DNA from 3 places in the Streptomyces sp. NBC_00683 genome. Region 2 is predicted to be linked to each of the others. Evidence: predicted binding sites of a transcription regulator. Region 2 holds the regulator's gene; each other region holds the start of a gene.
What was found. The regulator HrcA, encoded in region 2, represses chaperone genes, less so after heat shock. The targets are predictions, from matches to a motif close to TTNGCACTCNGNNNNNCNGAGTGCNAA.
Positions count from the first base shown of each region.

Region 1: a site for HrcA is predicted at 6,558-6,584, ahead of groES (co-chaperone GroES). Genes of this name have one in related genera too.
Region 3: a site for HrcA is predicted at 2,307-2,333, ahead of groL (chaperonin GroEL). Genes of this name have one in related genera too.

Region 1 is NZ_CP109013.1:3,541,221-3,551,053, reverse strand. It holds partial or broken gene OG257_RS15560 (RNA polymerase sigma factor) at 1-459, shown strand, start outside; gene OG257_RS15555 (VOC family protein) at 529-993, shown strand; gene OG257_RS15550 (DUF1876 domain-containing protein) at 1,081-1,353, shown strand; gene OG257_RS15545 (serine/threonine-protein kinase) at 1,379-3,235, opposite strand; gene OG257_RS15540 (hypothetical protein) at 3,416-4,078, shown strand; gene OG257_RS15535 (THUMP-like domain-containing protein) at 4,079-5,242, opposite strand; gene OG257_RS15530 (polysaccharide deacetylase family protein) at 5,435-6,364, shown strand; gene groES (co-chaperone GroES) at 6,739-7,047, shown strand; gene groL (chaperonin GroEL) at 7,151-8,773, shown strand; gene OG257_RS15515 (SDR family NAD(P)-dependent oxidoreductase) at 8,878-9,651, opposite strand; gene OG257_RS15510 (MOSC domain-containing protein) at 9,706-9,833, opposite strand, start outside.
Region 2 is NZ_CP109013.1:5,811,981-5,821,813, forward strand. It holds gene OG257_RS25845 (DUF3097 domain-containing protein) at 145-963, opposite strand; gene OG257_RS25850 (MBL fold metallo-hydrolase) at 989-1,711, opposite strand; gene hrcA (heat-inducible transcriptional repressor HrcA) at 1,877-2,893, shown strand; gene dnaJ (molecular chaperone DnaJ) at 2,894-4,030, shown strand; gene OG257_RS25865 (nitronate monooxygenase) at 4,162-5,235, shown strand; gene OG257_RS25870 (16S rRNA (uracil(1498)-N(3))-methyltransferase) at 5,232-5,978, shown strand; gene OG257_RS25875 (histidine triad nucleotide-binding protein) at 6,060-6,419, shown strand; gene OG257_RS25880 (ribonuclease Z) at 6,432-7,340, shown strand; gene OG257_RS25885 (adenosine deaminase) at 7,351-8,343, shown strand; gene OG257_RS25890 (MFS transporter) at 8,307-9,665, opposite strand.
Region 3 is NZ_CP109013.1:3,900,784-3,910,616, reverse strand. It holds gene thrC (threonine synthase) at 1-1,248, shown strand, start outside; gene OG257_RS17395 (MoaD/ThiS family protein) at 1,276-1,551, shown strand; gene OG257_RS17390 (cold-shock protein) at 1,976-2,182, shown strand; gene groL (chaperonin GroEL) at 2,496-4,118, shown strand; gene OG257_RS17380 (DinB family protein) at 4,259-4,768, shown strand; gene OG257_RS17375 (glycosyl hydrolase family 28-related protein) at 4,969-6,987, shown strand; gene OG257_RS17370 (GH1 family beta-glucosidase) at 7,055-8,458, opposite strand; gene OG257_RS17365 (carbohydrate ABC transporter permease) at 8,504-9,409, opposite strand; gene OG257_RS17360 (carbohydrate ABC transporter permease) at 9,406-9,833, opposite strand, start outside.

The DNA of each region.
Region 1 (9,833 bases), 2.3 Mb from region 2:
GAACCGCTCCCGCTGGGACCAGCTACTGATCCGGCGCGGATTCGCGTCCCTGGAGCGGGCCCACGCCGCGGGCGGCGCCCCGGGCCGTACGCCCTGCAGGGTGCGATCGCCGCCTGTCACGCCCGCGCGGTGCGGTACGCGGACACGGACTGGGCGACCATCGCCACCCTGTACGGCCATCTCGTGAAGGTCGCCCCGTCCCCGGTGGTGGAGCTGAACCGCGCGGTCGCCGTCTCCATGGCCGAGGGCCCGGCGGCCGGACTCGCCCTGGCCGACGCGCTCGCGCAGGACCCGGCGCTCGCCTCGTACCACCTGCTGCCCAGCGTGCGCGGCGACCTGCTGCGGCGGCTGGGGCGTACGGAGGAGGCGAGGGCCGCTTTCCTGCGGGCTGCCGGGCTGACCCGCAACGCCCGGGAGCGGGCGATGCTGCTGGCACGGGCGGAGGGCGTGTCCCGATGAGTTTCCGGACCCGCCACGGTCTACCTTGCACAGCGTTCCCGAGCAGCTCGACGCGGCAAGGAGAAGACCATGCAGAAGATCAGGCCCTGTCTGTGGTTCGACGACCAGGCGGAGGAGGCGGCGAACTTCTACGTCTCGGTCTTCGGCGGTGACTCCGCCGTCGTGGACATCACCCACTACACCGAGGCGTCACCGGGGGAGGCGGGCAAGGTCCTGACCGTCGACTTCCGGCTCGCGGGCCAGGAGTACATCGGCCTCAACGGAGGCCCGATGTTCCACTTCAGCGAGGCCGTCTCGCTCTCCGTCGACTGCGAGACGCAGGAGGAGGTGGACAGGTTCTGGGACAGGCTCACCGAGGGCGGCGAGGAGAGCATGTGCGGGTGGCTCAAGGACAGGTACGGGCTGTCCTGGCAGATCGTTCCCCGAGCCCTGCCCGAGTTGCTCGCCGACCCGGACAAGGACAGGGCGGAGCGGGTGATGAAGGCGATGCTCGGCATGCGCAAGCTGGACGTCCAGGCGCTGCGGGACGCCTGAGCTCTCTCCGCCTGACGTGCCGCACGCCGTGCGCGGCCGGGGAAACGGGCGCACCCTGGAAGCAGGGACTTCGGGAGGTGACCCGCCATGATGGAGACCACTGTCGGGTGGCATATCGAGCTGGAATTCGAAGAGGACACCCACCGCACCCGCGCCGCCGCTCTCGTACGTCTCAGCGACGGCACCGAGGTGCGGGCCCACGGCTACGCCAGCCGCCATCCCTCCGATGCGGAGCAGCCGAGAGTCGGCGAGGAGATCGCGGGTGCCCGTGCGCTCAACGAACTGGCGATGAAGCTGCTCACCAAGGCACACGACGAGATCGACGAGGCGTCCGGCAGGACGTCGTACCCGCTGACCTGATCCCCTCACCTGCTCCGGGCGGGGGTCAGGACTCGTCGACCTTCAGGGCGTTGCGCCACACCGTGACGTCCAGCGTCATGTAGTTGCTGGCCGCCGTCTCCGAGGGGAGGGCGCGGACGACGACGAGTCCGAGGTGGCCGGTGTCGGTGCGGACACAGATCTGGGTGCCCCGCACGAGCCGGGCCACGTCGAGCTCGGTGGAGTAACGGGTCTCCGACCGGCAGGTGTCGAGGCTGCCCTGCTGGCCGGGGTTCAACAGGATCATGGAATCGCTGGTGCGGACCACGCTGCTGATGGAGCTGTAGGCGAAGTCGCCCTCGGACCCGTCGAGAGGACTGTCCGTGGCATCGGCGAAGTTGATGTGGTAGCCGCCGGTGAGGTCGATGCCCTTGTAGACGACCGGCTCGGGGTCGGGCAGCGGCGCGGAGTCGTCCCCGCCGTCGTCCGCCGGTTCCCCGGAGCCCTCGGACGGGGCGTCCGACGAGGTGTTCGCTGCGGGGGCCTTCTCCTTGCCGTCCGCCTGGGTCTGCTTCCCCTTGTCCTCACTGCCGTTGCCGTCGAGCAGGTTGTAGGCGGCGAGGCCACCGCCGAGGCCGACGAGCAGCGCGACGGCCAGCCCGATCGCGACGAGCTTCCCGGTGCGCTTCTTGGGACGGGCGGGTCCGGCGGTCGTCACCTGCGCCGTCGGATATGTGTGGGGCCCGGTCGGGTAGCCGTACCCGCCGGGCTGCTGCGCGTGCTGCTGCTGGGTGGGGACGGGGTAGCCGTATCCCGGTACCGGCTGCTGCTGGTGCCCTGCGGACGGCGGGGGCGTCGGGTAGCCGTACGCGCCGGGCGCCGGTGCCGCCGTGACGGTCGGGGGCTGCGGCGTCACGTGGGCGGCCGGGGCGGTCGGCGGGTGCGTCGCGGGAGCCGTTGCCGGGGCGGTGGGCGCCACGGTCGGGGGCGGCGGGGTCCGGTCGGGTGCGGGCGCGGCGGTCCGGCCGCTGATGTCGGCGGCGACCGCGCGCGGCAGCCAGTCCTCCGGACGGCGCAGTTGCGTCTCACTGTTGGCGGTACGGCACAGCTCGATCACCTCGGTGACCGACGGCCTGTCCTCGGGCGCCTTGGCCAGGCACCGGGTCACGAGCTCCTTCAACTGCTCGGGGACCGCGGTCAGTTCCGGCTCCTCGTGCACGATCCGGTACAGCACGCCGTGTGAGGCGCCCTCACCGAAGGCGGGGGAGCCCGTGGCCGCGTAGGCCGCGACCAGTCCGAGCGCGAAGAGGTCGGTCGCCGCGGTCACCTGACGGCCCGAGGCCTGCTCGGGCGACATGAAGGCCGGGGTCCCGATCGTGACACCGCTGCCGGTCAGCGAGGTGGCGTCGGCGGCACGGGCGATGCCGAAGTCGATGACGCGCGGCCCGTCCGCGGCGAGCAGCACATTGGACGGCTTCAGGTCCCGGTGGACGATGCCCGCCCCGTGGATGACATGGAGCGCCTCGGCGATCCCGGCGACCAGCAGCAGCACGGCAGGCACGGGCAGCGGCCCGTGCTCGCCGACGGCCGCCGCGAGGGAGGGGCCGGGCACGTACGCGGTGGCGAGCCAGGGCTGTCCACCGTCGGTGTCACTGTCGATGACCGGCGCGGTGTACAGGCCCTGCACGCGCTGGGCGGCCTGCACCTCCTGCTGGAACCGCCGGCGGAACTCCGCGTCCTCGCTGAAGTCCGGCCGGATCACCTTGATCGCGACGGGCCGTCCGCCCGGCGTGTACGAAAGGTAGACCTTGCCCATCCCGCCGGAACCGAGCTTCGCGGTGAGCCGGTACCCGGCCACGGTCCGCGGATCGCTGTCCTCCAGCGGCTGGAAGACCCCGTCGCTTTCCTGGTGTTGCTGACTCATCGTGCTGCTGCCCCCGGCCGGCCTGGTTGGACTCGAAACGAGCCGTACTGTATCCGGAACCTGGGACGGCCGGGCGGGTGTGGCCGGTTGCGCGTCGGCTGTCGCGATTCCGTTTCCCGCCGCGGGAGTCGGTGCGGAGCGGGTCACGGGTCCGTTCACCGTCTGGGTAGTGTCTTGTCCATGCCACCCCGTTCCCCGCTGCCGCCTCCTCCGCCGCCCGTGGAGATGCGTTCCTGGCCCGACCGCGACGCCCTGCTGCGGGACAGGGCGCTGGTCCTCGGCGAGCTCGTCAGGATGCACATCGGGCCCGGCCGGCTCGGAATGCTGTTGCTGTGGGCGGGACTTGCCGCGCTCGGCTGGTCGTTCGTCGGCACCGCGATGCTCACCTTCGAGGAGTCCTACGACGTCATCAGCGCGTTCCTGGGCCTTGTCTGCATCATCGTCGGCGCCTGCCTGCTGGTTCCCTCGGCCGTCTTCGTCGCTCTCGGTGTGCGCAGGGACCGTCGGGTGCGCGGGCTCCTGGCGGAATGGGGCGGGCTCGACCGGGACCCGGTGGGGGACGTGCCGTTGCGCAGGCCCGCGGCCGGGCTCGTCTGGATGCTGACGTCGTACCTGCTGTGCGCGGTCGGCCTGTACACCTGTGTGATCGTCCCGGCCACGGCCAGGGCGGGCCAGGAGACGTACGGCATGGTGGCGTTCCTGATGGGGCTCGGGCTCGTCGCCTGGCTGACCGGGCTGATCGGCATCGTCAAGGCGTTCGCCCACCGCCGTTGGGTGGTGCGGGTGCTGATCGGGGCGCCGGCCGAGCCGCTGGTCCGGGTGGACGGCGGCGCCCGCCACTGATCAGGGCCGCTTCACCGGGTGTCCGATCAGCATCGTCGGGGCGCCGGCCACCCGGGTGAGGAACACGGTGGCCGAATGCGGCCCCTGGAGCTTCATCTTCCGGCGCAGCTCCTCGGGTTCGACCGCCGATCCGCGCTTCTTGACGGTCAGGACGCCGACCTTCCGCTCCCGCAGCAGTGCCTTCAGCTTCTTCATGTTGAAGGGCAGCTCATCGGTGATCTCGTACGCGGCCGTGTAGTCGGAGGCGTACGGCTGATCGCTCGTGACGTACGCGATCGTCTCGTCGACCAGCCTGCCACCGCACCGTTCCACGATGTCGGCGACCAGATGGGCGCGGATGACGGCGCCGTCGGGCTCGTACAGGAAGCGTCCGACGGGGCCGACGGGCGGTGCGGGGAGCGGGGCTGCGGCCACCAGGGTCGCGCGGGAGGGCAGCAGGGTGGCCCGGAAGGCACCCGGGGTGAAGCCCTCGCCGAACCACAGCACGGCCTCCTTCACATCACCGCCGTCCGAGATCCACTCGGCTTCCGCCTGCGGTCCGATCGCCTCGTGCGGGACACCGGGGGCGATCTTCAGCGCCGCGCGCGGGGCCTTCAGCGCCGCCGCGGTCGCCCAGGAGAGCGGCGGTGAGTACGCCTCGGGGTCGAAGATCCTGCCGCGCCCGCCGCGCCGGGCCGGGTCGACGAAGACCGCGTCGTAGGGAGAGGTGTCGATCTCCGTGACGTCGGCGCACCGCACCTCGATGAGGCCGTCGAGGCCGAGCGCCTCGGCGTTGGCGCGGGCGACCTCGGCGGTCAGCGGGTCGCGGTCCACGGCCAGGACGGAGATGCCCGCCCGGGCGAGGGCGATCGCGTCGCCGCCGATCCCGCAGCACAGGTCGGCGACGCTCCGCACGCCGCCGAGGCCCGCGAACCGTGCGGCGCGGTAGGTGGCGACGGAGGTCCGGGTGGCCTGTTCCACTCCGTTCGGGGTGAAGAACATCCGGTACGCGTCCTCGGCACCGAACTTCGCCGCGGCCCGCTGCCGCAGCCGCGCCTGGCCCAGCGCGGCCGACACCAGGCCGGCCGGGTGGGAGCGGCGCAGCCGGGTGGCTGTGGCCAGCTCCCCGGCGGGGTCGTAGTCGCGCAGTTCGTCCAGGAGCACCGTGCCCTCGGGGCTGCGCAGAGCGGCGAAGACAGCGAGCGGATCCGCGGGACCGGCGGGATCTGCGGGATCGGTGGGGCCTGCGGGATCGGCGGGACCGTCGGGGGAGAGGGCGGCGTTCACGAGTCCATTGTGAGCCAGGTGGGGGACGCGGCGGCTCCGGTGGAGGTGTCGCGGGAGGACGCCGGTGACCGGCTGGCAGGATGCGGCGCCATGCAGCTAGTACGACAAAACGAAAAACACATCACAAAGCGGCACAGGACGGTCTGTGCTGCTCTGGTCGCCCTGCTGGCCGCAGCCGTCGCCTCCGGGTGCGCGGCGGAGTCCGGCGGCGGGGCCGCGCAGGGGAAACCGGTCGCGGGGCAGCCCGGCGCGGCCGCCCAGGCGCCCGCGGCCGACACCCGTGCCGAGCGGCTGAAGCGGGAGCAGGCCGCCCGCGCGGCCGCCGCGAAGAAGTGGGGGCTGGCCAAGGTCCCGCTGGCCGCTCCGGCCCCGCCCGCCGTGAAGCCGCGCATCACCACCCGTGAGGGTTTCGAGGTCGAGGGCGGGGAAGAGCTGCCGCCGGTCTTCACCACCGTTCCGACCAAGGAACGGATCGTCTTCCTGACGATGGACGACGGTGCGGAGAAGGACCCCGAACTGCTGCGCATGATGACGGAGCTGAAGATCCCGTACAGCGCCTTCCTCAGCGACTACGTGGTGAGCGACAACTACGGCTACTTCAAGGAGATGCAGGCGCGCGGCGTCACCCTCAGCAACCACACGCTGAACCACCGCTATCTGCCGGGGCTCTCGAAGGCCGACCAGCGGCGGGAGATCTGCGGCGAACAGGACAAGATCGAGAAGTACTTCGGGACGCGGCCGACCCTCTTCCGGCCGCCGTACGGCAACTACAACCGCGACACCCTGCGCATCGCCAAGTCCTGCGGAGTCGAGGCCGTGCCCCTGTGGAACGCGGAGGCCTTCCCCGACCGCATGGAGTGGCGGCAGTGGGACCGGGACCTGCACCCCGGCGACATCATCCTCACCCACTTCCGCGGCCGCGTGGACTGGAAGGGGTCCATGGCGGACATGGTCCGCCAGGTCATGAAGACGGTCACCGACAAGGGGTACGCCGTGGCCAGGCTGGAGGACTACGTCTGAGAGGTTCGGGTCCCGCGCGTGCCTTCGGAGCGGCGTGCGCGTAGCCGCGGCTCCCCGCGCAAGCCGTCCAGGAGGTACGGAACGCCGCGGCGCGCCCCCGCGTTGTCCGTACGGTGCCCGTGCGGAATCCCGGTCGGCACCGGCCCCCGTACGGTCCGGGGGCCCGGTCGGCCCGCCACGCGCGGGTGGTGAATTGGCACTCCGCTTGACCGAGTGCTAATCGCGGTCATAGTCTCAGGTCTGGCACTCCCCACTGGAGAGTGCCAGCACCACTGCGCGACAGGGCAGGTCCGGCACCCGCGACGACGGATCGACCTGGTCGCCACCCACAGACTGTTAAACCCCGTGAGATCTCCGAAGGGGGAGACCGGATCGTGTCGACCACCAGCTCCAAGGTTGCGATCAAGCCGCTCGAGGACCGCATTGTGGTCCAGCCGCTCGACGCCGAGCAGACCACGGCTTCTGGCCTGGTCATTCCGGACACCGCCAAGGAGAAGCCCCAGGAGGGCGTCGTCCTGGCCGTGGGCCCGGGCCGCTTCGAGAACGGCGAGCGCCTTCCGCTCGACGTCAAGACCGGCGACGTCGTTCTGTACAGCAAGTACGGCGGCACCGAGGTGAAGTACAACGGCGAGGAGTACCTCGTCCTCTCGGCTCGCGACGTGCTCGCGATCATCGAGAAGTAATTCACCCACGTTTGTTTGCTTGTGTTCTGCGCCCCTGGCCCCCTGCGAAATACCTAGCCGGGCGGCGAGGGGCGCAGTTCGTTCGAGAGGGAAGTAACAGCCCATGGCGAAGATTCTGAAGTTCGACGAGGACGCCCGTCGCGCCCTTGAGCGCGGCGTCAACAAGCTTGCCGACACGGTCAAGGTGACGATCGGCCCCAAGGGCCGCAACGTCGTCATCGACAAGAAGTTCGGCGCTCCCACCATCACCAACGACGGTGTCACCATCGCGCGCGAGGTCGAGCTCGACGACCCGTACGAGAACCTCGGTGCCCAGCTGGTGAAGGAGGTGGCGACCAAGACCAACGACGTGGCCGGTGACGGCACCACCACCGCCACCGTGCTGGCCCAGGCACTCGTCCGCGAGGGTCTGCGCAACGTAGCCGCGGGCGCGTCCCCGGCAGCCCTGAAGAAGGGCATCGACGCCGCGGTCAAGGCCGTGTCCGAGGAGCTCCTCGCGACCGCCCGCCCGATCGACGACAAGTCCGACATCGCCGCCGTCGCCGCGCTCTCCGCGCAGGACACGCAGGTCGGCGAGCTCATCGCGGACGCGATGGACAAGGTCGGCAAGGACGGTGTCATCACCGTCGAGGAGTCCAACACCTTCGGTCTGGACCTCGAGTTCACCGAGGGCATGGCCTTCGACAAGGGCTACCTGTCCCCGTACATGGTGACCGACCAGGAGCGTATGGAGGCCGTCCTCGACGACCCGTACATCCTGATCCACCAGGGCAAGATCGGCTCCATCCAGGACCTGCTCCCCCTGCTGGAGAAGGTCATCCAGGCGGGTGGCTCCAAGCCGCTGCTGATCATCGCCGAGGACGTCGAGGGCGAGGCGCTCTCCACCCTCGTCGTCAACAAGATCCGTGGCACGTTCAACGCCGTCGCGGTGAAGGCCCCGGGCTTCGGTGACCGCCGCAAGGCCATGCTCGGCGACATCGCCACCCTCACCGGTGCGACCGTCATCGCCGAGGAGGTCGGCCTCAAGCTCGACCAGGCCGGTCTGGACGTGCTGGGCACCGCCCGCCGCGTCACCGTCTCCAAGGACGACACGACCATCGTCGACGGCGGCGGCGAGTCCGCCGACGTCAAGGGCCGCGTCAACCAGATCAAGGCCGAGATCGAGTCCACGGACTCCGACTGGGACCGCGAGAAGCTCCAGGAGCGCCTCGCGAAGCTGGCCGGCGGCGTGTGCGTGATCCGTGTCGGTGCTGCCACCGAGGTGGAGCTCAAGGAGAAGAAGCACCGTCTGGAGGACGCCATCTCCGCGACCCGCGCCGCGGTCGAGGAGGGCATCGTCTCCGGTGGTGGCTCCGCTCTGGTCCACGCCGTCAAGGTCCTCGAGGGCAACCTCGGCAAGACCGGCGACGAGGCCACGGGTGTCGCGGTCGTGCGCCGTGCCGCCGTCGAGCCGCTTCGCTGGATCGCGGAGAACGCGGGCCTCGAGGGCTACGTCATCACCGCGAAGGTCGCCGAGCTCGACAAGGGCCAGGGCTTCAACGCCTCGACCGGTGAGTACGGCGACCTGGTGAAGGCCGGCGTCATCGACCCGGTCAAGGTCACCCGCTCCGCCCTGGAGAACGCCGCGTCCATCGCGTCGCTGCTGCTCACGACCGAGACCCTGGTCGTCGAGAAGCCGGCCGAGGAAGAGTCCGACGCCGGTCACGGCCACGGACACTCCCACTAGTACGACCCGGTACGCAGCCGAGGCCCGGTACCCCCGTCGCGGGGGCACCGGGCCCCGGTCGTTCCCGCGCGGTCGCCGGGCCGGGAACTGCCCCGGGCCGCGCGCTACTTGGGGCCGTACGTGCGGCCCGCGCGGGACGTCACCCCGCCCAGCAGGCCCCGGGGTGCCACCTTCACCAGGCCCATCAGCGCCTTGTACCGCGGGTCGGGAATCGACACCGACTTGCCGCGGGCCAGATCGGCCAGGGCCGCCGCGACCAGCTTGTCCGCGTCGAGCCACATCCAGTCCGGGATGTTGCCCGTCCCCATGCCGGCCCGCTCGTGGAACTCCGTCCGTACGAAGCCGGGGCACAGGGCCATCAGCCGGACCCCCGACCCCGCGAGGTCCTTGGCCGCGCCCTGGGTGAACTGCACGACCCATGCCTTCGACGCCCCGTACGTCCCACGGGGCAGGAAGGCCGCCACGGAGGCCACGTTGACCACCCCGCCGCGCCCGCGCTCCTGCATCCCGGCGGCCGCTGCCGAGGTCAGCCGCAGCACGGCCTCGCAGTGCACCTTCAGCATGGTCAGCTCGTCCGCCATGGGAACGTCCAGATAGCGCCCCTTGTTGCCGAACCCGGCGTTGTTGACCAGCAGGTCCACGGAGTTCTGGCGGTCTCCCAGGCGCGCCTCGACCGCCTCGATCCCCGAGTCCGTGGACAGATCGGCCCTCAGGACCTCCGCCTCGATGCCGTGCCGGTCGTGCAGCTCCGTGGCCTGGACCCGCAGCCGTTCGGTGTCCCGCGCCACCAGCACCAGATTGTGCCCGTCACTCGCGAGCCGCCGTGCGAAGGCGGCCCCGATCCCCGCCGTCGCGCCCGTAATCAGTGCAGTCGTCATACGCGGCACGTTAGTGCCCGGTGAGCGCGGGCCGTTCATCCGCCCGGGGGATGGTCACGACCCGTGCTTCGCCGCGTACTCCCGCGCCTGGCGCAGCGCCTCCGGGTGCAGTGCGTCCCCGGCGGCCAACAGCTGCGGCAGCAGCCCCCGTTCGGTCGTGACCGCCCGGAACTGCAGGGCGG
Region 2 (9,833 bases):
CCCCCGGCCTTCCCCTTTTGCCTGCTGGGCCCGTCCAGCAGCACCGCACCGTCGGGCCCCTCACCTCTCAATAACCGATGGTGCGTGGGTGGCGCAGGCATTCATGGGGATCGGTACCGGATCCTCTTCAACGGCCCCGGGACATCAGGCAGGAAGGGTGACGAAGTCGATCAATTCCTCGACACGGCCCAGGAGTTGCGGCTCCAGGTCCTTGTAGGAGCTCACCTTGGAAAGAATGTGCTGCCAGGCGGCTCCCGTGTTCTCCGGCCACCCCAGCGAGCGGCAGACGCCCGTCTTCCAGTCCTGGCCCCGCGGCACGACCGGCCACGCCGGGATCCCCACGGACGACGGCTTCACCGCCTCCCAGACATCGATGTACGGGTGCCCCACGACCAGTACGTTCCTGTCGGTGACCTCCGCGGCGATACGGGACTCCTTGGAGCCCGGCACCAGATGGTCGACCAGGACGCCGAGCCGGGCATCGGGGCCCGGGGCGAACCCGCGCACGATCGAGGGGAGGTCGTCGATGCCCTCCAGGTACTCCACGACCACGCCCTCGATGCGCAGGTCGTCCCCCCAGACCCGCTCGACCAGCTCGGCGTCGTGCCGGCCCTCCACATAGATCCGGCCCGCCCGCGCCACCCGTGCCCGCGCCCCGGGGACGGCGACCGAGCCGGAGGCCGTACGGGCCTGCCCGGCCGGCCCGGCGGCCGCCGGGCGTACGAGGGTGACGACCCGGCCCTCCAGCAGGAAGCCGCGCGGCCCCATCGGGAACACCCGGTGCTTGCCGAAGCGGTCCTCCAGGGTGACCGTCGGCCCCTGGGCCGTCTTCTCGCACCGGATCACCGCACCGCAGAAACCGGTGGCAACCTCCTCCACGACCAGATCGGGCTCGGCGGGGACCTCGGGGACGGGAGCGGACCGCTTCCACGGCGGGGTCAGGTCCGGCTGGTAGCTGCGCATGGCACGACGATAGATCGCCGGACCGTCAGGACACGCCGAACCGGGCGGCCAGCCGGTCGCGCTGCGCCCGTACGAACGCGGCGTCCACGACGGCCCCGTGCCCCGGTACGTACAGCGCCTCCTCGCCGCCCAGGGACAGCAGCCGGTCCAGGGCGGCAGGCCAGCGGGCCGGGACCGCGTCCGGGCCCGCCTGCGGTTCGCCGGACTCCTCGACCAGGTCGCCGCAGAGCACCACCACGGGAGAGCCCGGCACCAGCACCGCGAGGTCGTGGCCGCTGTGGCCCGGCCCCACGTTGGCCAGCAGCACCTGGAGGCCGCCACCCAGGTCGAGCGTCCGCTCACCGCTCACCTCGTGCCGGGGGGCCACCAGGACGTCCGTCGCCACGGTGGCGTCGTGCTCGGACACCCCGTGACGCACCGCGTCCGCGCGAAGCTCCTCCGCACAGCGCCCCAGCAGGTCCCTCGTGCCGACCGCCCCGTAGACCTCCGCCCCGGCGAAGGCCGCGGTGCCGAGCACATGGTCGAAGTGCGGGTGGCTCAGTGCGATATGCGTCACCCTCCGGCCGAGCAGCCCCTCCGCCCGGGTCCGCAGTTCGGCACCCTCCCGGAGCGTCGATCCGGTGTCGTAGAGCAGCGCGCCCTCGGTCCCGGCCACCAGCGCGGCCGTCGCGTCCCAGCCGGGAAGGCGGCGGCGCCCCGCAACGTTGCCCAACCGCTCCCAGCCGTACTCTTCCCAAGAGGCGTCCATGCAACGACGCTATCGGCAACGACCTGCACAGTCCTGCGACGGCGTGGCCGGTCGCCCTTGCCCTTCGCCCACCCTGCCCCCGTACACTGACCGGGGGGATTGCTGGCACTCGAAAGCACAGAGTGCCAGGCAGACACCGGAGAACCACAGCTGGAGGTGTGCGCGATGCTCAGCGAACGCAGACTCGAAGTGCTGCGCGCCATCGTCCAGGACTATGTCGGCACCGAGGAGCCCGTCGGCTCCAAGGCGCTCACGGAGCGGCACAAGCTCGGGGTCTCCCCGGCAACCATCCGCAACGACATGGCGGTGCTGGAGGACGAGGGCTTCATCGCCCAGCCGCACACGAGTGCGGGGCGTATCCCGACGGACAAGGGATACCGGCTCTTCGTCGACAAGCTCGCGGGCGTCAAGCCCCTGTCGTCGCCGGAGCGCCGGGCCATTCAGAACTTCCTCGCCGGAGCGGTCGACCTCGACGACGTCGTGGGCCGTACGGTGCGGCTGCTCGCGCAGCTGACCCGGCAGGTCGCCGTCGTGCAGTACCCCTCGCTGACCCGCTCGACGGTGCGGCACGTCGAACTGCTCTCGCTCGCCCCCGCCCGGCTGATGCTCGTACTGATCACGGACACCGGCCGGGTCGAACAGCGTATGATCGACTGCCCTGCTCCGTTCGGTGAGACCTCTCTCGCCGATCTGCGGGCCCGGCTCAACAGCCGGGTCGTGGGGCGCCGCTTCGCGGACGTCCCGCAACTGGTGCAGGACCTGCCGGAGTCCTTCGAGAACGAGGACAGGGGGACCGTCTCGACGGTGCTCTCCGTACTTCTCGAGACTCTGGTCGAAGAGACGGAGGAGCGGCTGATGATCGGCGGCACCTCCAACCTCACCCGCTTCGGGCACGACTTCCCCGTGATGATCCGGCCGGTGCTGGAGGCATTGGAGGAACAGGTCGTGCTGCTGAAGCTGCTCGGTGAGGCCAAGGACTCGGGCATGACCGTACGTATCGGGCACGAGAACGCCCACGAGGGCCTCAACTCCACGTCCGTCGTCGCGGTCGGCTACGGTTCGGGCGACGAGGCAGTCGCCAAACTCGGCGTGGTCGGACCGACCCGCATGGACTACCCCGGAACGATGGGAGCGGTACGCGCAGTGGCACGTTACGTCGGACAGATCCTGGCGGAGTCGTAAGTGGCCACGGACTACTACGCCGTACTCGGCGTGCGCCGCGACGCATCTCAGGACGAGATCAAGAAGGCATTCCGCAGGCTCGCCCGCGAGCTCCACCCGGATGTCAACCCGGATCCGAAGACCCAGGAGCGGTTCAAGGAGATCAACGCCGCTTACGAGGTGCTGTCGGACCCGCAGAAGAAGCAGGTCTACGACCTCGGCGGCGACCCGCTGTCCGCCTCCGGAGGCGGTGGCGCGGGCGGATTCGGACAGGGCGGCTTCGGCAACTTCTCCGACATCATGGACGCGTTCTTCGGCACGGCGTCGCAGCGCGGACCCCGTTCGCGCACCCGGCGCGGCCAGGACGCGATGATCCGGCTGGAGATCGACCTCTCCGAGGCGGCCTTCGGTACGACCAAGGACATCCAGGTCGACACGGCGGTCGTCTGTACGACCTGCAGTGGTGAGGGCGCCGCACCCGGCACCTCCGCCCAGACCTGTGACATGTGCCGCGGCCGTGGCGAGGTCTCCCAGGTCACCCGGTCCTTCCTCGGCCAGGTCATGACCTCGCGGCCCTGCCCGCAGTGCCAGGGCTTCGGCACGGTCGTGCCGACGCCGTGCCCCGAGTGCGCCGGTGACGGCCGCATCCGCTCGCGGCGCACCCTCACCGTGAAGATCCCGGCAGGTGTCGACAACGGCACCCGGATCCAGCTCGCGGGCGAGGGAGAGGTCGGCCCCGGCGGCGGTCCGGCCGGCGACCTGTACGTCGAGATCCACGAGCTGTCGCACGCGGTGTTCCAGCGGCGCGGCGACGACCTGCACTGCACGGTCACCATCCCGATGACGGCCGCGGCGCTCGGCACCCAGGTGCCGCTGGAGACGCTGGACGGCCTGGAGGAGATCGACATCAGGCCGGGCACCCAGTCCGGCCAGTCGGTCCCGCTGCACGGGCGCGGCATCACGCACCTGCGCGGTGGCGGGCGCGGCGACCTGATCGTGCACGTCGAGGTCATGACCCCGACGAAGATGGACCCCGAGCAGGAGCGCCTCCTGCGGGAGCTGTCGAAGCTGCGCGGCGAGGAGCGGCCCACCGGCCAGTTCCAGCCAGGGCAGCAGGGGCTGTTCTCCCGGCTGAAGGACGCCTTCAACGGCCGCTGAGCCGGATTCCGAGCGTCACCCGCACCGCCCGCCGGTTCTCCGGCGGGCGGTGCGGCGTTCGGCGGCAGGCCGTACGCCCGGCTGGAAAAGGCTGATTCGGCACGCCGCACCGGACGTGGCACGATGCCGTCATGTCCTTGGCGCTGACCGATCTCTGCCGGTATCCGATCGTGCAGGCCCCGATGGCGGGCGGCGTCTCCTGTCCGCAGCTCGTCGGGGCCGTTGCCGAGGCCGGAGGGCTCGGTTTCCTCGCCGCCGGCTACAAGACGGCGGACGGGATGTACAACGAGATCAAACAGCTGCGGGGGCTGACCGGACAGCCGTTCGGCGTCAACCTCTTCATGCCGCAGGCGGCTCTCGCCGACCCGAGCGCCGTCGAGGTGTACCGCCACCAGCTCGCGGGTGAGGCCGCCTGGTACGGGACTCCGCTCGGCGACCCGGACTCCAGCGGCGACGACGGCTACGAGGCCAAGGTCGCGATACTGCTGGAGGATCCGGTACCCGTCGTCTCCTTCACGTTCGGCTGCCCCGCCCGCGAAACCCTCGACGCGTTCGCCGGCGTCGGCACGTTCACCGTCGTGACGGTCACCTCCCCGCAGGAGGCGCGGAACGCGCAGTGGGCGGGAGCCGATGCCGTCTGCGTGCAGGGCGTCGAGGCGGGCGGCCACCAGTCCACGCACCACGACGACGCGCAGGCGGGCCTCACCGGCACCGGGCTGCTCTCCCTCGTCGCCCAGGTCCGCGAGACCGTGCAGCTGCCGATCGTCGCGGCCGGCGGGCTGATGCGCGGCTCCCAGATCGCGGCGGTGCTCGCCGCGGGCGCCGACGCGGCACAGCTCGGCACGGCGTTCCTGGCCTGCCCCGAGTCGGGGGCGCACCTGCTGCACAAACAGGCCCTGACCAACCCGCTGTTCGTCACGACGGCACTCACCCGGGCGTTCTCCGGCCGCCCCGCGCGGGGGCTGGCCAACCGTTTCGTCCGGGAGCACGGCCCGTACGCCCCCGCCGCCTACCCGCAGGTGCACCACCTGACCAGCGGGCTGCGCAAGGCCGCCGCCAAGGCCGGCGACGCCCAGGGCATGGCCCTGTGGGCGGGCCAGGGCCACCGGATGGCACGCGAGCTGCCCGCCGGCGAACTCGTGGAACTGCTCGCCACCGAAACGGACGCCGCATGGGCGGCAGTGAGTGGGAGGGGTGCACAGTGACGGCACCGGTCTTCGTTGTCGAACGCATGCCCAGCGGGCCGGAGTTCGTCCTGGAAGGATCCGAGGGACGGCACGCCGTGTCCGTGAAGCGGCTGCACGCCGGGGAGGACGTCGTCCTGACCGACGGGCGCGGCCGCTGGGCGGAAGGCGTCGTACGCGCGGCCGAGGGCAAGGACCGGCTCGTCGTCACGGACCTCGCGACGGTGCACGAGGAGCCCGCACCCGCGCCCCGCATCACCGTCGTCCAGGCACTCCCCAAGGGTGACCGCGGTGAGGTCGCCGTCGAGACGATGACGGAGACGGGAGTCGACGCGATCGTGCCGTGGCAGGCCTCGCGCTGCATCACGCAGTGGAAGGGCGAGCGCGGCCTCAAGTCCCTGGCCAAATGGCGCAACACGGCCCGGGAGGCGGGGAAGCAGTCCCGCCGGGTGCTGTTCCCCGAGGTCGCCGAGGCGATGACGACCAAGCAGGTCGCCGCGCTGCTGGCCGCCGCGGACTTCGCGGGCGTCCTGCACGAGGACCGGGAGAGCGGCAGTGAGCCGCTCGCCACGGCGCAACTCCCCGACGGCGGCTCGATCGTGCTCGTCGTGGGACCGGAGGGCGGAGTCTCCCCCGAGGAGCTCGCCGCCTTCGCCGCCGCGGGCGCGCCGCCGTACCGGCTCGGGCCCAGTGTGCTGCGCACCTCGACCGCCGGGACGGCCGCTGCCGCCCTGCTGATGGGACGCACCGGCCGCTGGAGCTGAGGTCCGGCAGCCCGGCAGGTCCGGACGGATAGCATGCCGGTGTACCGATCACGATCACCAAGCGACCGAGGAGGCCGGGCCATGGCGGGAGAGCCGCAGACCGACTGCCTGTTCTGCAAGATCGTTACGGGGGACATCCCGGCGACCATCATCCGGGAGAGCGACACGACCGTCGCCTTCCGTGACATAAACCCCCAGGCCCCCACGCACGTTCTCGTCATCCCGAAGGCGCACTACCCGGACGTCGCCGCCCTCGCCGCGGCCGAGCCCGGTATCGCCGCGGACGTGCTGCGCGAGGCCGGGCTGGTCGCCGCCGACGAGAAGATCACCGAGACCGGCTACCGCATCGTCCTCAACACGGGTGCCGGCGCGGGACAGACCGTCTTCCACGCGCACGCCCACGTCCTGGGCGGACGCGGGATGCAGTGGCCCCCCGGCTAGGAGCCGCACACCGTGTCCGTACGAGAGCTCGTGGTCCTCGGCACCGCCAGCCAGGTCCCGACGCGTCACCGCAACCACAACGGCTACCTGCTGCGCTGGGACGGCGAGGGCATCCTCTTCGACCCGGGCGAGGGCACGCAGCGCCAGATGCTGCGGGCGGGCGTCGCCGCGCACGACATCAACCGGATCTGCGTCACGCACTTCCACGGCGACCACTCGCTGGGCCTGGCCGGGGTGATCCAGCGGATCAACCTGGACCAGGTCCCGCACCCCGTCACCGCCCACTTCCCGGCGAGCGGACAGCACTTCTTCGACCGGCTGCGGTACGCCACCGCCTACCGCCAGTCCGTCGAACTCACCGAGGTACCGGTCGCCGCCGACGGGATCCTCGCCACCACGGACGCGTACACGCTGGACAGCCACCGGCTCTCGCACCCGGTCGAGTCCTACGGCTACCGCCTGACCGAACCCGACCGGCGGCGCATGCTGCCCGAGAAGCTCGCCGAGCACGGCATCGGCGGGCCGGACGTCGGACGGATCCAGCGCGACGGCGTCCTGCGCGGCATCCCGCTCGACGAGGTCTCGGAACAGCGGCGCGGCCAGCGGTTCGCGTTCATCATGGACACGCGGCTCTGCGACGGCGTGCACGCCCTCGCCGAGGGCTGCGACATGCTGGTCATCGAGTCGACCTTCCTCGACGAGGACAGCCGCCTCGCCGCCGACCACGGCCACCTCACCGCCGGGCAGGCCGGCCGGGCGGCGAAGGAAGCAGGCGTACGGCACCTCGTGCTGACGCACTTCTCGCAGCGCTACAACGACTCCGAGGCCTTCGAGCACCAGGCCAGGGCAGCCGGCTTCGAAGGTGAACTGACCATCGCCCAGGACCTGATCAGGGTCCCCGTACCCACCCGCCACCAGTAACGAGAACACTGTGCACCTCCCCAAAGCCGAACTCCACCTCCACATCGAAGGAACCCTCGAACCCGAGCTGGCCTTCGCGCTCGCCGCACGCAACGGGGTGGACCTGCCCTTCGCGGACACCGAAGAGCTGCGCACCGCCTACCTCTTCGAGGACCTGCAGAGCTTCCTCGACCTCTACTACGCGCTCATGGCGGTGCTGCGCACCGAGGACGACTTCGCCGAACTGGCCGACGCCTACCTCGCCCGCGCCGCCGCCCAGGGTGTCCGGCACGCGGAGATCTTCTTCGACCCGCAGGCTCACACCGACCGCGGTGTCCCGATCGGCACCGTCATCGAAGGGCTCGGCAGGGCGCTGGAGCGCAGCGAGGAGACGCACGGCATCTCCACCCAGCTGATCATGTGCTTCCTGCGCGACCTGTCCGCGGAATCGGCGCTGGAGACCCTGGAGGCCGCGAAGCCGTACCTCCACCGCATCAGCGCCGTCGGACTCGACTCCGCGGAGGCCGGCCACCCGCCCGCGAAGTTCCGCGAGGTGTACGCGGCGGCCACGGCCCTCGGCCTGCGCAAGGTCGCCCACGCCGGCGAGGAGGGCCCGCCGGAGTACATCCGCGAGGCCCTGGACGTCCTGGGCGTCGAGCGCATCGATCACGGGCTGCGCTGCATGGAGGACCCGGAGCTGGTGGACCGGCTCGTCTCCGAGCGGATCCCGCTCACGCTCTGCCCGCTGTCCAACGTCAGGCTGCGCGCCGTCGACACCCTGGAGGACCACCCGCTGCCGGCCATGATGGCCGCCGGGCTGCTCTGCACGGTGAACTCCGACGACCCCGCCTACTTCGGCGGATACGTCGGAGACACCTTCCACGCCGTCCACGAGGCGCTCGGCCTGGACCGCGAGCAGCTGCGCACCCTGGCCCGCAACTCCTTCGAGGCGGCCTTCCTCGACCACGACGAGGAGCGCAGGGCGCGCTACCTCTGCGAGGTCGAGGCGTACGCGTTCGACTGACCGGACCCGCCCGCGGGGCCGGCCGTCCGGAACGCGCTCCTGACCAGCCGCCTCCGGCGCAGCGCGGGAACGCTGATCTCCGTGACGGCCTGCTCCGGCGCGCCCAGCTTGGGCACCGCGCCGGACATGCTGCCGGTCGTCGCGGCGAGGAGCGCGGCCGGGGCACCGCCCCTGCGCCGGACCGAACCCGGCACCAGCGGGCGCCCGCCGGTGTGCAGTGCGACAGCGGTGACGGGGGCCGCGACCAGCAGCGTGGCCGCCCCCAGGATCAGGCCCATCACCGCGTAGCCGGCCTGCTCGGAGAGCACACTGCCGAGGACGGGTCCGCAGGCCACACCGACGGACGACGCCGAGCCCGCGAGGACCGCCCAGCGGCCACGCACATCGAGCGAGGCGGCCAGACCGATCAGATACGACAGGACCACCGGGTAGAAGGTGTTCCACATGATCTCGCCGGTCGCGAAGGAGCCGAGGTCCTGCGCCGACGAGCTGAGCACGATGCTCGCAGCGATGATCATCGTCCCGAGGCCGATCGGCACGGCGCGGCCGAGCCGGGCACCCAGCATCCCGGCGCCCATGACACCGAGCAGGCCCGCTCCCAGCGCGGCGGCGAACACGGCGCCGACGGTCACCTCGGAGAGCCCGACCTGGACGACGCCGATCCGGCTGCTCACGCCCCACAGCGCGTTCTGCGCCATGGACCAGACGAGCATTCCGCCCGCGAGCACCAGCCCCGACCGCCGGTGCGGCAGCCGGCCGGAGACCTGCGCGCCGCCGCCCGCGGGCACGGAGCCGCCCAGCCTGGAGGTGGCGGGCCAGACGAGGAGCGCGACCAGGGCGATCGAGGCGAAGGGGAGCCGGTGCCCGCCGCCGAGGTGAGGGATCGTCAGGTAGAGCGCACCGGCCGTCGCCGAGACGCTGAGCAGCCCCAGGGACGAGGTCCGGTGCGGATCGCGCTGGGCGGCGATGCCGGACGCCGCGACCGCGGTCGCCGCGCCCGATCCGAAGCCGCCGACGACGACACCCGCGACCACCAGCGGCACGGAGCCCGTCAGCGCCGCGCAGCCGTAGCCCAGCGCGGCCAGTACGAGCCCGATGCGCGCCGGTCTGCGTGCCCCGTATCTGTCGACGCGCCCCGCCAGGGTGAAACCGGCGGAGGCCGAGCTCAGCAGGAGGGCGCTGCCGACCAGTCCGGCCTGGGCGGAGCTCAGCCCCAGATAGGCGCTGAGACGGCCGACGATGGTGGGGAGCAGATAGGCGGCGAGGTAACCGGCGGTGAACACGGCAACCAGGGGCCACGCGGCGCGAGGGCGCGAGGACATGGGCGTTCCTGAAGACATGCCAGAAGAGGCAGAAGAAGGCAGGGGAGGGCAATGCGAGGAGTGGCGCAGGGGAGGGTAAAGCGATAAAAAGCGGGAGATGCGACACTCGTCGTCAACTGTCGTGAACGGTGCTCGCGGGCCAATTTGTATCAAGCGCGCACAGCGGAC
Region 3 (9,833 bases), 1.9 Mb from region 2:
CTGGGTTCCGCCGCAGCACTTTCCTGCCGCGAATGCGGCGAGCGTTTCGAGCTCGGTCCCATCTTCGCCTGTGCGTCCTGTTTCGGGCCGCTCGAAGTGGCGTACGACCTGCCGAGCGGCTCCCCCGAAGAGCTCAAGAAGCGCATCGCCGAAGGCCCCGACAACATCTGGCGCTACGCGCCGCTGCTGCCCGTTCCGGCCGATGTCGCGAGCAAGCCCAACATCAACCCCGGCTTCACGAAGCTGGTCAAGGCCGACAACCTCGCCCGTGAGCTGGGCGTCACCGGCGGTCTGTACGTCAAGGACGACTCCGGCAACCCGACGCACTCCTTCAAGGACCGTGTCGTCGCGATCGCCGTCGAGGCCGCCCGCGCCTTCGGATTCACCACCCTCTCCTGCTCCTCCACCGGCAACCTCGCCGGTGCGGTGGGCGCCGCGGCGGCCCGCGCCGGCTTCCGCTCGTGCGTGTTCATCCCGCACGACCTGGAGCAGGGCAAGGTCGTCATGGCCGCGGTGTACGGCGGCGAACTGGTCGGCATCGAGGGCAACTACGACGACGTCAACCGCTTCTGCTCGGAGCTCATCGGCGACCCGCTCGGTGAGGGCTGGGGCTTCGTCAACGTCAACCTCCGCCCGTACTACGGCGAGGGCTCCAAGACCCTGGCGTACGAGATCTGCGAGCAGCTCGGCTGGCAGCTGCCCGACCAGATCGTCATCCCGATCGCGTCGGGGTCGCAGCTCACGAAGATCGACAAGGGCCTGCAGGAGCTGATCAAGCTCGGCCTCGTCGAGGACAAGCCGTACAAGATCTTCGGTGCCCAGGCCGAGGGCTGCTCCCCGGTCTCCACCGCCTTCAAGGCCGGGCACGACGTCGTACGGCCGCAGAAGCCGAACACGATCGCCAAGTCCCTCGCGATCGGCAACCCGGCCGACGGCCCGTACGTCCTGGACATCGCCCGGCGCACCGGCGGTGCCGTCGAGGACGTCAACGACGAGCAGGTCGTCGACGCGATCAAGCTGCTGGCCCGTACCGAGGGCATCTTCGCGGAGACCGCGGGCGGTGTGACGGTCGGTGTGACGAAGAAGCTGATCGACGCCGGCCTGCTGGACCCGACGCTGACCACCGTCATCCTGAACACCGGTGACGGCCTGAAGACGCTGGACGCCGTCGCCCCGACGACCGGCCTGTCGGCCACGATCCGGCCGAGCCTGGACGCGTTCCGCGACGCGGGCCTCGCCGCCAGCTGACCACCCGAGACCGAAGGAAGGCACCCCATGAGCGTCAAGGTCCGTATCCCCACCATCCTCCGTACCTACACGGGCGGTCAGGCCGAGGTCCCGGCCGAGGGCACGATCCTCTCCGAGGTCATCGAGTCCCTGGAGAAGGACCACCCGGGCATCGCCGCCCGCGTCCTGGACGACCAGGGCAAGCTGCGCCGCTTCGTGAACGTGTACGTCAACGACGACGACGTGCGCTTCGAGGGCGGCCTGCAGACGGCGACCCCGGACGGCGCCGGCATCTCGATCATCCCGGCCGTCGCCGGAGGCTGAGCCTCCTGTACGACTTCACAGCGTGAGCACCGTTGCCCCCTCCGCAAGAGAAGCGGAGGGGGCAATTCTGCATGGTTGAGCGGGGTACAGTTGGGGAAGTCCCCTCCGCTGCCTGTGCCGCCCGCATATGAGAATGCGCCCGGTCGCGATGAGAAGCAGCCAAAGTACGTGAACTCCTTGCGCCATAAGTGGCCTTTGTCAGGCCCGACTTGCCCTGGAATCTCACGAGTTCCACCTATCCGGGCGTTCAGCTGTGCCCAGAATTCTCGTCCGATTGCCCTGTTGCAGAGGGCAGTTGGGCAGATACATTCGGCCGCGGTCGACGCGTTCCGGCGCACGCCACCCTCTCCTGTCGGAGGGTGAGTTCTGACCCGGGCCCGCGAAGTGCGGTCCTGTGCAAGGGCCAGTAATAGGGGAGTTAGGCATGGCTCAGGGCACCGTCAAGTGGTTCAACGCGGAGAAGGGGTACGGCTTCATCGCGGTCGACGGTGGTGCGGATGTTTTCGTCCACTACAGCGCGATCCAGATGGACGGGTACCGCACCCTCGAAGAGGGTCAGCGAGTTGAATTCGAAATCTCGCAGGGCCAGAAGGGGCCGCAGGCGGACATGGTCAAGCTCGCCGTCGGCTGAGCTCGGCGCGGTCGGCCAACGACACTACTCACGCACGCAGGGCCCGTACCTCCGAAGAGGGGGTACGGGCCCTGCGTGCGTGCCGCACGCCCTCCCGGCGGTTGTCCACATCTGGAGGGGGACGCTTGCACTCGCAGGGGTCGAGTGCTAATCATTGGCGTTAGCACTCTCCAGGTGAGAGTGACAGAAACTTGGACCGGGCCGGTGAGGCCCGCAGGCTCACGGGGCAAGGAACCGCTGAGCACGCTGGCCGTCCGTCGCGGGCGCCTCTCGGTCCGGAGAAATCCACCCCTGTCCGGGAGGACCACTTCACATGGCCAAGATCATCGCGTTCGACGAGGAGGCACGGCGCGGTCTCGAGCGCGGGATGAACCAGCTCGCCGACGCCGTCAAGGTCACCCTCGGCCCCAAGGGCCGAAACGTCGTCCTCGAGAAGAAGTGGGGCGCGCCCACGATCACCAACGATGGTGTTTCCATCGCCAAGGAGATCGAGCTCGAGGACCCGTACGAGAAGATCGGTGCGGAGCTGGTCAAGGAGGTCGCCAAGAAGACGGACGACGTCGCCGGCGACGGTACGACCACCGCAACCGTTCTCGCCCAGGCGCTCGTCCGCGAGGGCCTGCGCAACGTCGCCGCGGGTGCCAACCCGATGGCTCTCAAGCGTGGCATCGAGAAGGCCGTCGAGGCCGTCTCCGCCGCTCTGCTGGAGCAGGCGAAGGACGTGGAGACCAAGGAGCAGATCGCTTCGACGGCCTCCATCTCCGCTGCCGACACCGAGATCGGCGCCAAGATCGCCGAGGCGATGGACAAGGTCGGCAAGGAAGGCGTCATCACCGTCGAGGAGTCCCAGACCTTCGGTCTGGAGCTCGAGCTCACGGAGGGTATGCGCTTCGACAAGGGCTACATCTCGGCGTACTTCGCGACCGACATGGAGCGTATGGAGACGTCGTTCGACGACCCGTACATCCTGATCGTCAACTCCAAGATCAGCAACGTGAAGGACCTCCTTCCGCTGCTCGAGAAGGTCATGCAGTCGGGCAAGCCGCTGCTGATCATCGCGGAGGACGTCGAGGGCGAGGCCCTGTCGACCCTGGTCGTCAACAAGATCCGTGGCACCTTCAAGTCCGTCGCCGTCAAGGCTCCGGGCTTCGGTGACCGCCGCAAGGCCATGCTCGGCGACATCGCCATCCTCACCGGTGGCACCGTCATCTCCGAGGAGGTCGGTCTCAAGCTCGAGAGCGCCGGCGTCGACCTGCTCGGCAAGGCCCGCAAGGTCGTCATCACCAAGGACGAGACCACGATCGTCGACGGAGCGGGTGACAGCGACCAGGTCCAGGGCCGCGTCAAGCAGATCCGTGCCGAGATCGAGAACTCCGACTCGGACTACGACCGCGAGAAGCTCCAGGAGCGCCTCGCGAAGCTGGCCGGCGGCGTGGCCGTCATCAAGGCCGGCGCCGCGACCGAGGTGGAGCTCAAGGAGCGCAAGCACCGCATCGAGGACGCGGTGCGCAACGCCAAGGCCGCCGTCGAGGAAGGCATCGTCGCCGGTGGTGGCGTCGCGCTGCTGCAGGCCACGGCCGTCTTCGAGAAGCTCGACCTGACGGGTGACGAGGCCACCGGAGCCAACGCCGTCAAGCTCGCGCTGGAGGCCCCGCTCAAGCAGATCGCCGTCAACGGTGGTCTCGAGGGTGGCGTCATCGTGGAGAAGGTGCGCAACCTGCCGATCGGTCACGGCCTCAACGCCGCGACCGGCGAGTACGTCGACATGATCGCCGAGGGCATCATCGACCCGGCGAAGGTCACGCGCTCCGCTCTGCAGAACGCCGCGTCCATCGCCGCGCTCTTCCTCACCACCGAGGCCGTCATCGCCGACAAGCCGGAGAAGGCCTCTGCGGCCGCTCCGGGCGGCATGCCGGGCGGTGACATGGACTTCTGATCCCTCGGGATCAGCAGCTCCTCGCAGTACCTGTACGACGCCGGCCCCCGGGATTCCTCCCGGGGGCCGGCGTCGTTGTGCCCCCTCGCCGGTACCGGATACTGATGGCCCCTGCACCCGTCCACGAGGAGCGCACACGGATGACCACCGACTCCCGGACCGGGCCGCCGAGTTCAGGCGACGAGCGCGAGACCCTGCGCGCCTTTCTCGACTACCACCGAGCCACCCTGGCCATGAAGTGCGAGGGGCTGGACGACGAGGAGCTGCGGAAGCAGTCGATGCCCCCGTCCACTCTCTCGCTGCTCGGACTGGTGCGGCACATGGCCGAGGTGGAACGGGCCTGGTTCCGCCGTGTGTTCGAGGACAACGAGGCGCCCATGGTCTGGTCCGACCGGATCGACTTCCAGGCGGCGTACGACGCGAGCGCCTCGACCAGGGAGGAGGCGTTCGGCGCCTGGGAGGCCGAGGTGGAGAATTCGCGCCGTATCGAGCGGGCGGCCGGGTCCCTGGACGTGCTGGGCCTCCAGCCGCGCTGGGAGAAGGAGGTGTCGCTGCGGATGGTGATGGTGCACGTGCTCCTGGAGTACGGCCGCCACAACGGGCACGCCGACTTCCTGCGTGAGGGTGTCGACGGCACCGTGGGGGCCTGAGCTCCGTCGTGGCGGTCCTGAGCTCCGTCGTGAGGGCCTGAGCTCCGGCACGGCTGCTCTGCGCCCGAACAGTGAACGCAAAAACATGACGTGACTCTGCATGTATTCATCATCGGTCAGAAAGGTTCTGGCAGAACTCTTGTGGTGGTGCTGCGGCGAGCCCTACTGTCGCCCCACCTTCCGAGAGAAACGGGCATGCGATGTCACGGAACATCACGGTCGCCGCGTTGACCGCCGCCGTTGTCGGACTGGGCGCCCTGAGCGGCGCCCCCGCGGCCGTGGGTGCGGAGGGAGAACGGGCCCCCGCACCCGCGGTGACGCGTGCCGCTCTCGATCCGGCGCTGGTCGCCGGCCGCGGTGCCGAGGTCCCCTTCGCCGAGCAGGAGGCGGAGAACGCCGCGACGGACGGCACGGTCATCGGCCCCGACCGCACCGCGTACACGCTGCCCGCCGAGGCCTCGGGCCGTAAGGCGGTCAGGCTGGCCCCGGGCGAGCACGTCGAGTTCACGCTGCCGGGCGCCGCCGACGCGATCACCGTGCGCTACAGCATTCCGGACGCGCCGGGCGGGGGCGGCATCACCGCGCCGCTCGATGTCGCCGTGAACGGCAAGAAGCGCTCCACGATGACGCTGACCTCGCAGTACGCCTGGCTCTACAACCAGTACCCGTTCACCAACGACCCCGGTGCCGGGCTGCTCCATCCGGACTGGTGGATCACCGAATGCGCGTGTGTCCCCAGCGGGACGACACCGGCCCCGACGATCACCAAGCCGTTTCGCCCGAACCACTTCTACGACGAGCAGCGCCTGCTGCTGGGCAGGAAGTACCGCGCGGGCGACACCGTACGGCTGACGGTCCCGGCTGGCAGCCGTGCCGCCTGGACGGTCATCGACGTGCTCGACTCCGAACTCGTGGGCCTCCCGCACATCGAGCTCCGGGCCGCGAACGTGCTGGCCTTCGGGGCCGACCCGTCCGGGCGGCGGGACTCCGCGGGTGCCATCGACCGGGCCATCGCCCACGCCAAGCGCAAGAACCTCCCGGTGTACATCCCGCCGGGCACGTACCAGGTCAACCGCCACATCATCGTCGACGACGTCACGATCAAGGGTGCCGGCAGCTGGTACACGAAGATCAAGGGCCGCGAGATCGCCCTCGCCACCCCGGCCGCCGACGGCTCCGTCCACACAGGCGTCGGCTTCTACGGCAAGGGCGCGGCCGAGGGCGGCAGCCGCAACGTCCATCTGTCGGGCTTCGCCATCGAGGGCGACGTGCGCGAGCGCATCGACACCGACCAGGTGAACGGCATCGGCGGTGCGATGAGCGACTCCACCATCGACGGGCTGCACATCCGCCACACCAAGGTCGGCATGTGGTTCGACGGCCCGATGTCGAACCTGAGGATCACGAACAACGTCATCGTCGACCAGATCGCGGACGCCATCAACTTCCACGGCGGGGTGACGGGCTCGACGGTCGCCCACACCTTCGTGCGCAACTCCGGCGACGACGGCCTCGCGATGTGGTCGGAGAAGAACGCCAACACCGGCAACACCTTCGCCCGCAACACCGTCCAGAGCCCGGTCCTCGCCAACGGCATCGCGATCTACGGCGGTACGGACAACACGGTGTCCGGCAACCTCGTCGCCGACCCCGTGCGCGAGGGCAGCGCCCTGCACGTCGGCGCCCGCTTCGGAGCGGAGGCGTTCCAGGGCCGGCTGGACCTCACCGACAACACGACGGTCCGCTCCGGTACGTACGAACTGAACTGGAACATCGGGCTCGGGGCCATCTGGTTCTACGCCCTGGACCGGGACATCGACGCCGACATCCGGGTGACGGGGAACAACTTCCTCGACAGCACCTACAACGCGATCATGCTGGTCACCGACTGGCCGGTGAAGGACACGTACAGGATCCGGGGCGTCCACTTCAAGGACATCAAGGTCGATGGCACGGGTACGTCGGTGGTCAGCGCCCGCGCGGCGGGCTCGGCGACCTTCGAGAACGTGGACGCGCGCAACGTGGGCGCGGTCGGCGTCAACAACTGCGGGTCCTTCAACTTCACCCCGGCCGGCTCCGAGTTCGCCCTGACCGACCTCGGCGGCAACGACGGCGGCGGCACCACGGGCGACTGGCTCGCGCCGTGGCTCCTGCCCAACACGATCACCTGCGACGACCGCCCGCCGGTCGTGGCACCGCCCGCGCCGGGAGCCTGGTGACCGCTTCGCGCCACTGCCCTTGCGCCGCCGTCGGATCCGACGGCGGCGCAACGCGTGGGGCCGGTGGTCAGGGGCGGTCGAGACCGCCGCGTGCGATGACGTCCGCGTACCAGCGGGCGCTGTCCTTCACCGTGCGGCGCTGGCTCGCGAAGTCGACGTGGACGATGCCGAACCGCTTGCTGTAGCCGTACGCCCACTCGAAGTTGTCCAGGAGCGACCACAGGAAGTACCCGCGCACGTCGATGCCGTCCTCGATCGCCCGGTGCACGGCCGACAGATGCGCGTCCAGGTACGCCACCCGCTCCGGGTCGTGGACCTGGCCCGAGGGGTCGGCGTAGTCGTCGTACGCCGCCCCGTTCTCGGTGACCATCAGCGGCAGGCCGGGCAGTTCCCCGCCGAGCCTGGTGAGGAGTTCGTGCAGGCCGTTCGCGTCCACCGGCCAGTCCATCGCGGTGCGCGGCCCGTCCGCGGGGGTGAACGCCACGTGCTTCTCGGCGCCCGCCCACGGGGACGGGGACTCCGACGTACCGGCGGAAACGACACTGGGGGAGTAGTAGTTGATGCCGAGGGAGTCCAGCGGCGCGGAGATGACCTCCAGGTCCCCGGCGCGGACGAAGGACCAGTCGGTGATCGACGCCGTGTCCTGCACCAGGTCCTGCGGCAGCCGCCCGTGGAAGACCGGGTCGAGGAAGATCCGGTTGGCGACGGCGTCGATCCGGCGCACGGCCTCGTGGTCCGCCGGGGTGTCCGTCAGCGGCCGCAGGGCGTGCAGGTTCAGGGTCAGTGACACCTCGGCGGAGGACGGCAGCAGGTTCCGCAGGACGCCGGTCGCGCTGCCGTGGGCCAGGTTGAGGTGGTGGGCGGCGCGCAGGGCTGCGAGGTCGCTCGTGCGGCCGGGGGCGTGGACCCCGTTCCCGTACCCGAGGAAGGCCGCGCACCAGGGCTCGTTGAGCGTCGTCCAGGTGGCCACCCGGTCGCCGAGCGCCCGCGCCAGGAGCTCGGTGTACTCGGTGAACCGGTGTGCCGTGTCGCGCTCCGGCCAGCCGCCCGCGTCCTCCAGCTCCTGCGGCAGGTCCCAGTGGTAGAGCGTCGCGACGGGCCGGATGCCGGCGCCCAGCAGTTCGTCGACGAGCCGCCGGTAGAAGTCCAGGCCGCGCTCGACGGCGGGGCCGCGGCCGGTCGGCTGGACCCGGGGCCAGGACACCGAGAAGCGGTAGTCGGTGACGCCGAGTTCCTTCATCAGCGCCACGTCGTCGGGCATCCGGTGGAAGTGGTCGGCGGCGATGTCACCGGTGTCGCCGTTGCGGACCTTGCCGGGGGTTCTGCTGAAGGTGTCCCAGATGGACTCGGTGCGGCCGTCCTCGGTGGCCGCTCCCTCGATCTGATAGGCGGCGGTGGCCGTCCCCCAGCGGAATCCGGTGGGGAACCGCAGCCCCGCCGCGGTGTTGGGGCGGGCATCGACAGCGGTCATGAGACAGGCACTCCAGGAGGTGAGGTGGGGTGGTGGGGGGAGGGCTCAGCCCTTGACGGCTCCCTGCATGATCCCGCCGACGATCTGCCGGCCGAGCAGGCCGAAGACCAGCAGTACGGGGAGGGTGCCGAGCAGGGTGCCGGCCATGATCACCGACTGGTCGTGGACGTAGCCGCCGCCGAGCTGCCGCAGGGCGACCTGCACGGTCGGCTCCTGCGAGGACAGCGCGATGATCGGCCAGAAGAAGTCGTTCCACGCGGTCATGAAGGTGAGCATGCCGAGCACCGCCATGCCGGGACGGGCGACCGGGATGACGATCGACCAGAAGATGCGCGCGGTCGACGCGCCGTCCACACGGGCCGCCTCGATCAGTTCGTCGGGCAGCGACTGCACCAGGTACTGACGCATGAAGAACACCCCGAAGGCCGACACCAGTCCGGGCAGGATCACGGCCTGGAGCTGGTTCACCCACTGGAGTTCCGCGATCAGCATGAACAGCGGGATGACGCCGAGCTGCGGCGGGATCATCATCGTGCCGATGGTGAGGGTGAGCAGTGCGCCGCGGCCCTTGAAGCGCAGCTTGGCGAAGGCGAATCCGGCCAGGGTGCAGCACAGCACGGTGCCGACCGTGATGGAGCCGGACACGATGAACGAGTTCAGCAGCGCCTTGCCGATCGCCGCCTCCTCCAGCACCGCATCGAAGTTCTTGATGAGGTTCGGGCCGGGCAGCAGGCTGGGCGGGACCTTCGCGAGGTCCGCGTTGGACCGGCTGGCGGCGACGATCGTCCAGTAGAACGGGAACGCCGAGATCAGCAGCGCGAAGCCGAGGATCAGGTAGGAGAGCCAGCCGCCCTGCATGCCCCGCGGACCTCGCGGCCTCCTGGGCCTGCCGGGCGGAGTCGTGGCCGGTACGGTCTCGGGCGCGGTCGGCTGTGCGGCGAGCGTGGTCATCGGCCGGCCTCCTTACGGGCACGGCGGCGCACGACCAGGGCGTTGGCCCCGACGAGCACCACGATCAGGACGAACATCACCCAGGCGATGGCGGCGGCCCGGCCCAGGTGGAAGAAGCCCCAGCCCTGCTCGTACATGTACAGGCCGAGGGTCTGGTACTGGTGCGCGATGCCGCCGGAGATGGACCCCTCGAAGAGCAGCGGCTCCCCGAACAGCTGGGTGGCGCCGATCGTCGACACGATCACCGTGAAGACGATCGTGGGCCGCAGGCCGGGCAGCGTGACATGGATGAACTGCCGCCAGCGCGACGCCCCGTCCATCTCCGCGGCCTCGTACAGCTCGCCGGGGATGGACTGCATGCCCGCCAGGTAGATCAGCGCGTTGTATCCGGTCCAGCGCCAGACGACGATGGTGGAGACGGCGA